Regions from separate parts of the Priestia sp. HNGD-A6 genome, predicted to be linked through region 2. Evidence: riboswitches for the same ligand, from Rfam matches in the RefSeq annotation. Region 2 holds a riboswitch; each other region holds the start of a gene.
What was found. A riboswitch is a leader RNA that binds a small molecule or an ion and turns the genes downstream of it on or off. The one in region 2 is predicted to bind cobalamin.
Positions count from the first base shown of each region.

Region 1: another riboswitch for cobalamin. It lies ahead of SCI76_RS16105 (ribonucleoside-diphosphate reductase subunit alpha); the one in region 2 lies ahead of SCI76_RS25635 (cobyric acid synthase).
Region 3: another riboswitch for cobalamin. It lies ahead of nikA (nickel ABC transporter substrate-binding protein); the one in region 2 lies ahead of SCI76_RS25635 (cobyric acid synthase).

Region 1 is NZ_CP138621.1:3,154,476-3,157,681, reverse strand. Features, by position in the region: gene SCI76_RS16105 (ribonucleoside-diphosphate reductase subunit alpha) at 1-1,882, opposite strand, end outside; cobalamin riboswitch at 2,015-2,201, opposite strand; gene menC (o-succinylbenzoate synthase) at 2,479-3,206, opposite strand, start outside.
Region 2 is NZ_CP138621.1:4,926,179-4,929,384, forward strand. Features, by position in the region: gene SCI76_RS25625 (APC family permease) at 1-406, shown strand, start outside; gene SCI76_RS25630 (YdcF family protein) at 465-1,028, opposite strand; cobalamin riboswitch at 1,176-1,356, shown strand; gene SCI76_RS25635 (cobyric acid synthase) at 1,448-2,974, shown strand; gene SCI76_RS25640 (iron ABC transporter permease) at 3,180-3,206, shown strand, end outside.
Region 3 is NZ_CP138621.1:2,281,633-2,284,838, reverse strand. Features, by position in the region: gene ftsZ (cell division protein FtsZ) at 278-1,282, shown strand; cobalamin riboswitch at 1,285-1,475, shown strand; gene nikA (nickel ABC transporter substrate-binding protein) at 1,620-3,161, shown strand.

The sequences.
Region 1 (3,206 bases), 1.8 Mb from region 2:
AATTAGGTGCTACAGCCATTAAATATCCATTTCTTATCCCATTGCTTTGAACTTCGCTACGCAGTTCACTCCACGCTTCGCTCGTGTATTCACGTGTTTCAAAATAAGCGCCTGACTCAAAATCTGAGCCTTTAAATAATGGATATGCGCCTTTTTCTTTAGCTAAGTTCATGCTTGCCTGCACGGTTAAGTAAGAAATTTGTTCATACAATTCATCGCAATATGCTACCGCTTCATCTGTCTCCCATGCTATTTTCTTTAAGGCAAGCAAATGGTTCCAGCCAAATGTGCCAAGCCCTACTGCGCGGTACTTTTGATTCGTTAGCTTTGCTTGAAGTACCGGCAAATCATTTAACTCAATAACATTATCAAGCATGCGTACTTGAATTGGAATTAAACGTTCAAGTACATCTTCAGTTACGGCTCTCGCTAAGTTAATAGAAGAAAGATTACATACAACAAAATCGCCCGGATTCTTTGTAATAATAATTTTTCCGTCTTCCGTAATTTCCTCTGTTACGACCGTTGTACTTTGGTTTTGCGTGATTTCTGTACATAAGTTACTGCAGTAAATCATGCCCGCGTGTCGGTTTTGATTAGCTCGGTTAACCGTATCACGATAGAACATATAAGGAGTTCCGGTTTCAAGCTGCGAAAGCATAATGCGCTTGAAGATCTCAATAGCAGGCACTGTTTCTCTTGAAAGCTGTTCATTGTTTACACACTCAGCGTAACGAGTGCGGAACGAACCGCTGCCTTCTTCTTCATCATAAAAATCTTCTAACGAGTAGCCCATCAGCGTACGAACTTCGTGAGGATCGAATAAGTGCCAGTCTTCACGTGCTTCTACTTTTTCCATAAACAAATCTGGCAAACATACGCCAGTGAATAAATCATGCGTGCGCTGGCGTTCATCACCATTGTTCAAACGCGCGTCTAAGAATGAAAAAATGTCTTTATGCCAAACGTCTAAATATACGGCAATAGCTCCTTGTCGTTGACCTAGCTGATCGACACTTACAGCCGTATTATTTAGCTGTTTCATCCATGGAATTGTTCCTGATGATACGCCTTTAAAACCTTTTATATCACTTCCTCGGCTTCTAATATGACCGAGGTAGACACCAATTCCGCCTCCATTTTTACTAAGCGTGGCCAAATCTGTATTGCTATCATAAATACCGCGTAAGCTGTCATCAATCGTATCAATAAAGCAGCTAGATAGCTGTCCGTAGCTCTTTCCTGCGTTTGAGAGTGTTGGTGTGGCAACCGTCATATATAGACTAGAAAGCGCCCAGTACGCTTCTTTTACTAATGCTGTTCGATTTTCTTTCTTTTCTTGAGACATCAGCGTCATAGCAATGATAAGAAAACGTTCTTGCGGTAATTCGTATACACGCTTATCATGTGATGTCGCTAAATAGCGATCTGCTAATGTCAGCAATCCAATGTATGTAAATAAACGATCGCGTTCAGGAATAATGACTGAAGCAATTTCATTAATTTCTTCTTCTGTATATGTTTTTAATAGCTGTTTATTATAAATGCCGATTTTTGTTAGTTCTTGAATAAGCTGATAAAACGAACCGTACTTCTCTTTTTTATCATAACCTCGGTTGTCCGCTGCTTTTCGATATAGTTCGTTTAAATAGACGTCTGCCGCCACGTACGTCCAATCTGGTTCTTCCATTGAAATACGCTCTAGGGCTGCCAAAATTAGTACGTTTGCAACCTTTTCGTCCGTCATATTTTCCTTTACTGTAACAGTTTGAATAACCTTTTCCTCATACAAAGAAAAATCAAGCTGCGTAAATTCTTTTTTTAAACGTTCAATATATGCAGTTAATTCATGTAGAATTGTAGGCTTTAATGTATTCACCATAAATATGGCTCCTCTCTTCACTTCAAAATAAAAAATCGCTCACCGTACCTCGGTGAGCGAATAGAACGAAGATAGAAGAAGACACTAAGTCTTTTCTCAATCCTCGCTCTACCCTCTCACCTCCCGAAGAAGATAAAACGACATAAAAAAGGCAGGTCTCCTGACTTATGCTTCTTTTTACTTTAAGGCCTTCCCATGATGTTTACTCACAGTGGATTTCCTTATTTCATCAGCATTCACAGTTGCGGGGACAGCTTTGGATTTTCACCAAATTCCCTTTTAAGTCTTTTTATCAGACACCTTTTTCACTGGAAAACACAAAATATAGTATTTTATTATTGTTTAACAAACAACATATTGTGTTATGTTATAAACACATTATATAGGACAACTTAGAAAACTATCAACCTATTTTCAAAAATAATTTTGTTTTTTACGATAAAATCCTTCGACTTTTTTCATCAAACTACTCCATCATAACATGTTTTGACACGCTTGATGGAACAATGTGCTCTTTTTAAAAAATTTGTCCTATTTTTCTACTAAACATTGCCAACATCAATAAAAAACCGTTTTTCATAAAAAACGGTTTTTAATTATTTGTATTCTTTTTCAAATGCTGTGATTGTTTTGATAAACTTTTTATCAATATCGTATCCGATCCCCGGTTTTTCCTTCACCTTTATTACTCCGGCTTCTACCTCTACTTCGGGCTTAATAATATCTTTTTCCCAATAGCGAGACGACGCAGAAATGTCACCTGGTATCGTGAAAGAAGGCAGTGTGGCAAGGGCGATATTATGAGCTCGTGAAATCCCGGCTTCTAACATTCCGCCAACCCAAAGCCTTACACCGTGTAGGGCGCATAAATCATGAATTTTTTTTGCTACAGACATTCCGCCAACTCGACCGATTTTCACATTGATAATCTTGCAGCTTTTTTGTTCGATTGCATGACGTGCATCTTCATAGCTCACAATACTTTCATCTAAGCAAATCGGCGTCTTCATTTGCTTTTGTAATAATCGATGATCAAGGATATCATCCGAACTTAACGGCTGTTCGATCATCATTAAATTCAATTCATCTAGTTTTTTCAATGAATCACTATCGCTTAACTTATAGGCTGAATTGGCATCAGCCATAAGAGGAATGCTTGGAAATTCATCTCGAATTTGTTTCAGTAGCTCATAGTCAGCGCCTGGCTTAATTTTCACTTTAAAGCGCTTATAACCATCTTTCATATAAGTCTTTATTTGTTCTTTCATGATGGAAATATCATTTAAGCCAACTACCACTCCAGCTTCTACAGCAGGCCTTACTC
Region 2 (3,206 bases):
CAGAGTAAATGCAAAAGACCTTAAAAAGCCTTTCAAATTAAAAGGCATGAGCGTTATTGCTCCCGTGTCATTTATCTTCTGTTCATACATCGTATATTGGTCAGGATGGACGACAATTTCTTGGCTTCTAGGATCACAGCTTCTAATGGTTGTTATCTACGTAGCATTTAAGAAATACGTACCAACTGACGTTGTAAAATTTGCACAGCAGCTTAAATCTGCTTGGTGGCTAGTTGCTTATTATATTATTATGCTTGTTATCTCTTACCTAGGCTCATTTGGTGGAGGACAAGGTGTGCTAAGCAACCCGCTTGACTTAATTTTAATTGCTCTTGTTTCAATCGGTATTTTCTACTGGGCGAAATACACGGGTTTACCAAAAGCAGTTATCGATACGGATGATTAATAAAAAACACGGCATGAATTCATGCCGTGTTTTTCGTTTGTATAGGGGTGTACTCTATTTATTTATCAAACAGCCACGTTTTTAAGATAGCAGCATACTCACGAAAGTAGGCTTGAAGTTTAATTGAATTTGGTGTCTTTGCACCTAAAGGATAAACGTCAAAACCTTGACGCTTGGCAATAATAGAGGCGCGAAATAAATGAAAATCACTGCTAACAAGCACGACTTTTTTGTGTTGAATATCAACTTTCTTTTTAGTGAAAGTGAAATTCTCAAAAGTAGAAGTTGACTGATCCTCTTTTATCATTCGATTCTTTTTAATTCCTTCTTTTCGTAGAAAACGATAGGCTGCTTCTGCTTCAGAAATTTCTTCATCGGATCCTTTTCCACCCGTTACGATAACTTTTGTTTGTTTATGAGTCTTTAAATAAGATAAAGCCGTTTTTGCTCGTTCTTTTAAACTAGGAGACATTTGATCTCCGTCTACTTTGGAACCTAAAATGAGCACATAATCTGCTTTTTGCGGAACAGGCTGATGAGCGGTTTGATACATACAAAAAGACATGATTGCTATGTAAAGAACAAGCAAACTAATAAAGATATAAATGATTTTTTTCTTCAACTACGAGCACCTTCCTAGCTATTTCATAAGATGTTTGGAAAATAATTGTTATTATAGCATACGAGACCCAAATAAGTATAAACACAGTAATATATAATAATAGAAGAAAATCGTTATTGTGAATGGTTATAAAATTCGTTACAATAAAGAATAAATGATTTTAAAAGTGCCTCTAAGGAGGATAATAGGGAAATCGGTGTAAATCCGGTGCAGCCCCCGCTACTGTAAATGTGGATGAACCTGCAAAGACCCACTAGTCAAACTAGGAAGGATGCAGAAGTAAAATGAAGCATAAGCCAGGAGACCTGCTTTTAAAAACCCCTTATTTTTCGGTGGGAGAAATAAGTCAAGACAATGTGTTAATGAGCGCATGACCAAACCTTGACTTTTACAGTTAAGGTTTTTTTATGTGATAGGGAGTGGAAAAAGTGAAAAAAGGAAAACCTCTTATGATTCAAGGAACGCACTCAGACGCTGGAAAAAGCATGATTGCTACAGCGTTTTGCCGTATTTTTAAAGAAGACGGCTATCAAACTGCACCGTTTAAATCGCAAAATATGGCGCTTAATTCATACATTACAATGGATGGAAAAGAAATTGGAAGAGCGCAAGGAATTCAAGCTGAAGCGGCTGGAGTAGAAGCAACAACCAATATGAATCCTATTTTAATTAAACCAACTCGTGATCATGAATCTCAAATTGTCGTTCATGGAAAGCCGCTTCGTAATATGTTTGCTTTTCAGTATCGGCAAGAATTTTTTAATGAAGGTTTGAACGTTATCACGGAGTCTTATAAAGAGCTTGCCAATCATTATGATCGAATTGTGATTGAAGGTGCTGGAAGTCCTGCTGAAGTGAATTTGAACGATCGGGAACTGGTAAATATGCGCGTAGCAAAGATAGCCCAAGCCCCTGTTGTGTTAGTAGGAGACATTGATAAAGGAGGGGTTTTTGCGAGTCTGGTGGGTACTCTTCAATTGCTTCCAGATGAACATAAACCTAGAGTAATTGGAGTGTTAATCAATAAATTCCGAGGAGACTTAGAGCTTTTAAAACCGGGGTTGAAGTGGTTTGAAGAATACACGGGAGTTCCGGTACTAGGAGTGATTCCTTATATGCACGACGTGGAAATTGACGCTGAAGATTCGCTATCACTCAGAAATTACTCAACGCTTGTGAATCCGTTAAAAGAAATCGATATTGCGGTTATCTCGTATCCTCGCATCTCAAATTTTACAGACATTGATCCTCTAAGCTTAGAAGAAGACTGTCATGTGAGACTTGTAACCAAGCCATCACAACTAGGTACGCCTGATTTAATTGTTTTACCAGGAAGCAAAAATACGATTGAAGATGCGCAGTTTTTACAAGAAAGCGGCCTGGCTCTAGCCATTAATCAAGTCTTGAACGCAACGAACGCTCACGTTATTGGCATCTGCGGGGGATATCAAATGTTAGGCGAGACAATTACGGACCCCGATGCAGTAGAGTCCCGGATTGAATCTATTAAAGGGCTGGGTTTGCTTCCAGTGGAAACCGTTATGACAACCAGCAAAAAAACAGAAAGAGTTTCTGGATATGTTCAGTTAGAGAGTGAGAAGGTTTCGATTGAAGGCTATGAAATTCATATGGGAAAGACGGTTTCTAAAAGCATAACGGAAGCCTTTGCGGTGGTAGATGATCAAAAAGAAGGAACGGTTAAAGACAACATCATTGGCACGTATGTTCATGATGTGTTTCATAACGATGCTTTGCGTAGAGCTTTGCTTAATCAAATTCGTAAACATAAAAAATTGCCGCCTATTACGGATACATTCAACAGTCGCCTGCAAAAAGAGGAGTCTTTTTCAAAAGCAGCAGCATATGTGAGAGAAGCTGTAGATATGGAAAAGCTGTATCATTTAATAGACAACTATAAAAGCCCGGAGCAAGCACAAAAAGTGTAGCTTGTAGAGGTTTTCGCTTGTTTTTTCACCGAGAACTTTAGTACGCTATTCTACGTTGCCTAGTTCAACAGTCTAGCACTCGTAACAAATAAAAGATGATTGTTTCCAATACTATGTAGGATGGAAACATGGTTTATGGACAGGAAAATGAATGGTTAATGTAATGTAAAACATCACGCCTCGTTTCCTAGAGGAGCTGAAAGTATTGATTTTTAAACGTATTTTTTTAAAC
Region 3 (3,206 bases), 2.5 Mb from region 2:
TCTTACTCAAAATTAAATACAGACATCTGTCAAATGAATGATACAATAAGCTTATATGCCGTTTTGAGTGGGAAAACCAAAAAAGAGTTCGGCGTACTAACTTCAGAACAACAATAATTTTACATAAAGATGTAAAGATTTAAAGGTTAAAAGAGAAATGTATAAAATCTGTAAAACAAAAGAACAGTTACGCGTTAAATATAGGAGTAAAAGGTTCTTCACGTGTTTTTTCGGATAATAAGAGAAAGTAATTTTGATCATTGAGGAGGAACTTAGAATGTTTGGATTTGATGCAGATGTATCGCCATTAGTGCGAATTAAAGTAATTGGAGTCGGCGGTGGAGGAAATAACACCGTTAACCGTATGATTGAACATGGTGTACAAGGGGTAGAATTTATCGCCGTTAATACGGATGCTCAGGCGCTTAATTTATCTAAAGCAGATGTGAAAATGCAGATTGGTGCGGCATTAACGCGAGGATTAGGTGCAGGAGCTAATCCAGAAGTAGGAAGAGAAGCTGCAGAAGAAAGCAGAGAGCAAATTCAAGAAGTACTGCAAGGCGCAGATATGGTATTCGTAACAGCTGGCATGGGGGGAGGCACTGGTACTGGAGCAGCTCCGGTTATTGCCCAAATTGCCCGTGAACTAAATGCTTTAACAATTGGAGTAGTTACTCGCCCTTTCAAGTTTGAAGGAAATAAACGTACCAAGCAAGCAGTAGGCGGTATTACTGCGATGAATGAATCGGTAGATACCCTTATTGTCATTCCAAACGACCGCTTGCTTGAAATCGTTGATAAAAAGACACCTATGCTTGAAGCATTCCGTGAAGCAGATAATGTTCTTCGCCAAGGTATTCAAGGTATTTCAGATTTAATCGCTGTTCCGGGGCTGATTAACCTTGACTTTGCTGATGTAAAAACAATTATGTCTAATCAAGGATTTGCGCTTATGGGTATCGGACGAGCTTCGGGATCAGATCGAGCAATTGAAGCAGCGAAAAAAGCGATTTCTAGTCCGCTGCTAGATGCATCGATTGATGGAGCAAGAGGCGTGCTGCTGAACATTACGAGCGGCAGCAGCCTGAGTCTTTACGAAGTACAGGAAGCAGCAGATATTGTCACGTCCGCTTCTGATCAGGACTTAAATATGATTTTTGGATCTGTGATTAATGAAGATTTAAAGGACGAAATGATGGTAACCGTTATTGCCACTGGATTTGATGATGAAGATATTTCACCATCAGCTTCCACTTCTAGAGTTTCAAGAGCACGCTACTAAATTAAATAACCAGCTTTTATGGTGGCAATTGTTTTTCAATTGCCTTAAAAGGGAATCCGGTGAAAATCCGGAGCGGTCCCGCCACTGTAACAAGGAGCCTTATGTCAAAAAGCCACTGTCTATTTAGAGACGGGAAGGCGGTATAAGGCAATGACTTGAAGCCAGGAGACCTGCCATAAATCGCAGCACACAATAACCTACGAGGATAGGGAGGTGTTTTGGCAGAATCAAAAATACGATAAACAAGGGATACGTTTATCTGAATTTGTTGTGAAGGCAAGCACTTCTTTTTAGAAGTGCTTTTTTTTGTGTATTAAAATAGAAGGTGGAAAAATGAATGATAAATAATAAAAAACTTGTATCTATGATATTTCTCGTGTTACTTTGCCTCACTGCTTGCGCTCCTAATGAAGAGAGCGTAAGTATAAAAGAAAGAAAGAAAACGGATAAAAGTGTGACGTTTTTATTTAATTTTACATCTGCAACGCTTGATCCTCATACGGACGATAATTATACAGCAGTTCGTGGGGGAGTAGGGGAGACGCTTGTTAAAATCAACGACGATTTAAAAATAAAGCCTTGGCTTGCTGAAAAGTGGGAAACGAAAGATAACGGCCTTATATGGACATTTATGATAAGAAAGAACATCATGTTTCAAAACGGAAAAGCGCTGGATGCAAATGCCGTTAAGTCTTCTCTTCAAAGAACGATAGACCAAAGTTATGCGATGAAAAACGCTTTAAATATTAAAGAAATGAAAGCGAACAGTCATGCGCTGACAATTACATTAAAAGAACCAATGCCTAAATTTCCTTCTGAATTAGTGCATCCAAATACAGCTATTATAGATGTTGATGCTTCTAATATAGCTAAGAAGCCCATTGGTACGGGTCCATTTCGCGTCTTGTCTTTTGATCAAGGAAATCAAGTAAAATTAGAAAGATATGAAAATTATTGGGGTGGAAAAGTGAAATTGAAAAGTGCGATCTTTGGATTTAACGAAGATGCTAATGCGCGAGTTGCTGCTCTTCAATCTGGAACAGCCGATATTATTTATCGCCCGCCTTTAGAAAGCTTGGGCACTTTACAAACAGATCCGTCTTTTAAAGTAAGTGGAGTACCTAGTGTGCGCACCCATTTATTGCTTTACAATCAAACCAATGACGCATTAAAAGACGAAAATGTAAGAAAAGCTATCGATACCTTATTGAACCGAAAAGAAATTGTTAGCAGCATCATGAACAATCAAGCGGCAGCGGCTCGAGGTCCATTTTTACCCCAATTTCCTTTTGCTGATAGTACTGCTAATGAGCAAAGAGGTATGACATCTGCTAAAAAATATTTAGAGAAAGCAGGCTATCAAATCAAAAATGACAAAGCAATCAAAAATGGAAAGCCACTATCGCTCTCTCTTGTCACATACAGTTCTTTGCCAGAACTGCCTTTAATTGCTCAGCTTCTACAGTCTAATGCCAAAGAGTTAGGAATTACTATTAAGATTCACCTAGTTGAAGATAGCGATGAATATGTAATGGCAAAAGATGATTGGGATTTAGCATTGTACAGCCTTATCACAGCACCTAGAGGAGATGCCAGCTATTATTTAAGTACGAACTATTTGCCCGGCGGTGGTTTAAATGCCAGCCGGATTAATGATGATACGCTAACAAAAATGATAGAACAGTTAAATTCAACAGTAGATGACGCAAAACGAGATCAGTTAGCCAAACAAGCAACCGCTTTGATTAATAGAAAAATGCTGACGTCATCGATTGTACATCCAAACATTGTTGTTGCTTATAATCAAAAAGTGAAAAACTGGACAACAAATCCAAGCGAGTATTATATGCTGACTCAGCATTTAGACGTAACGCCGTAGTTAACATTGCAGCATAAGCAGAGAAAAGAAAAAGTATACAATGAT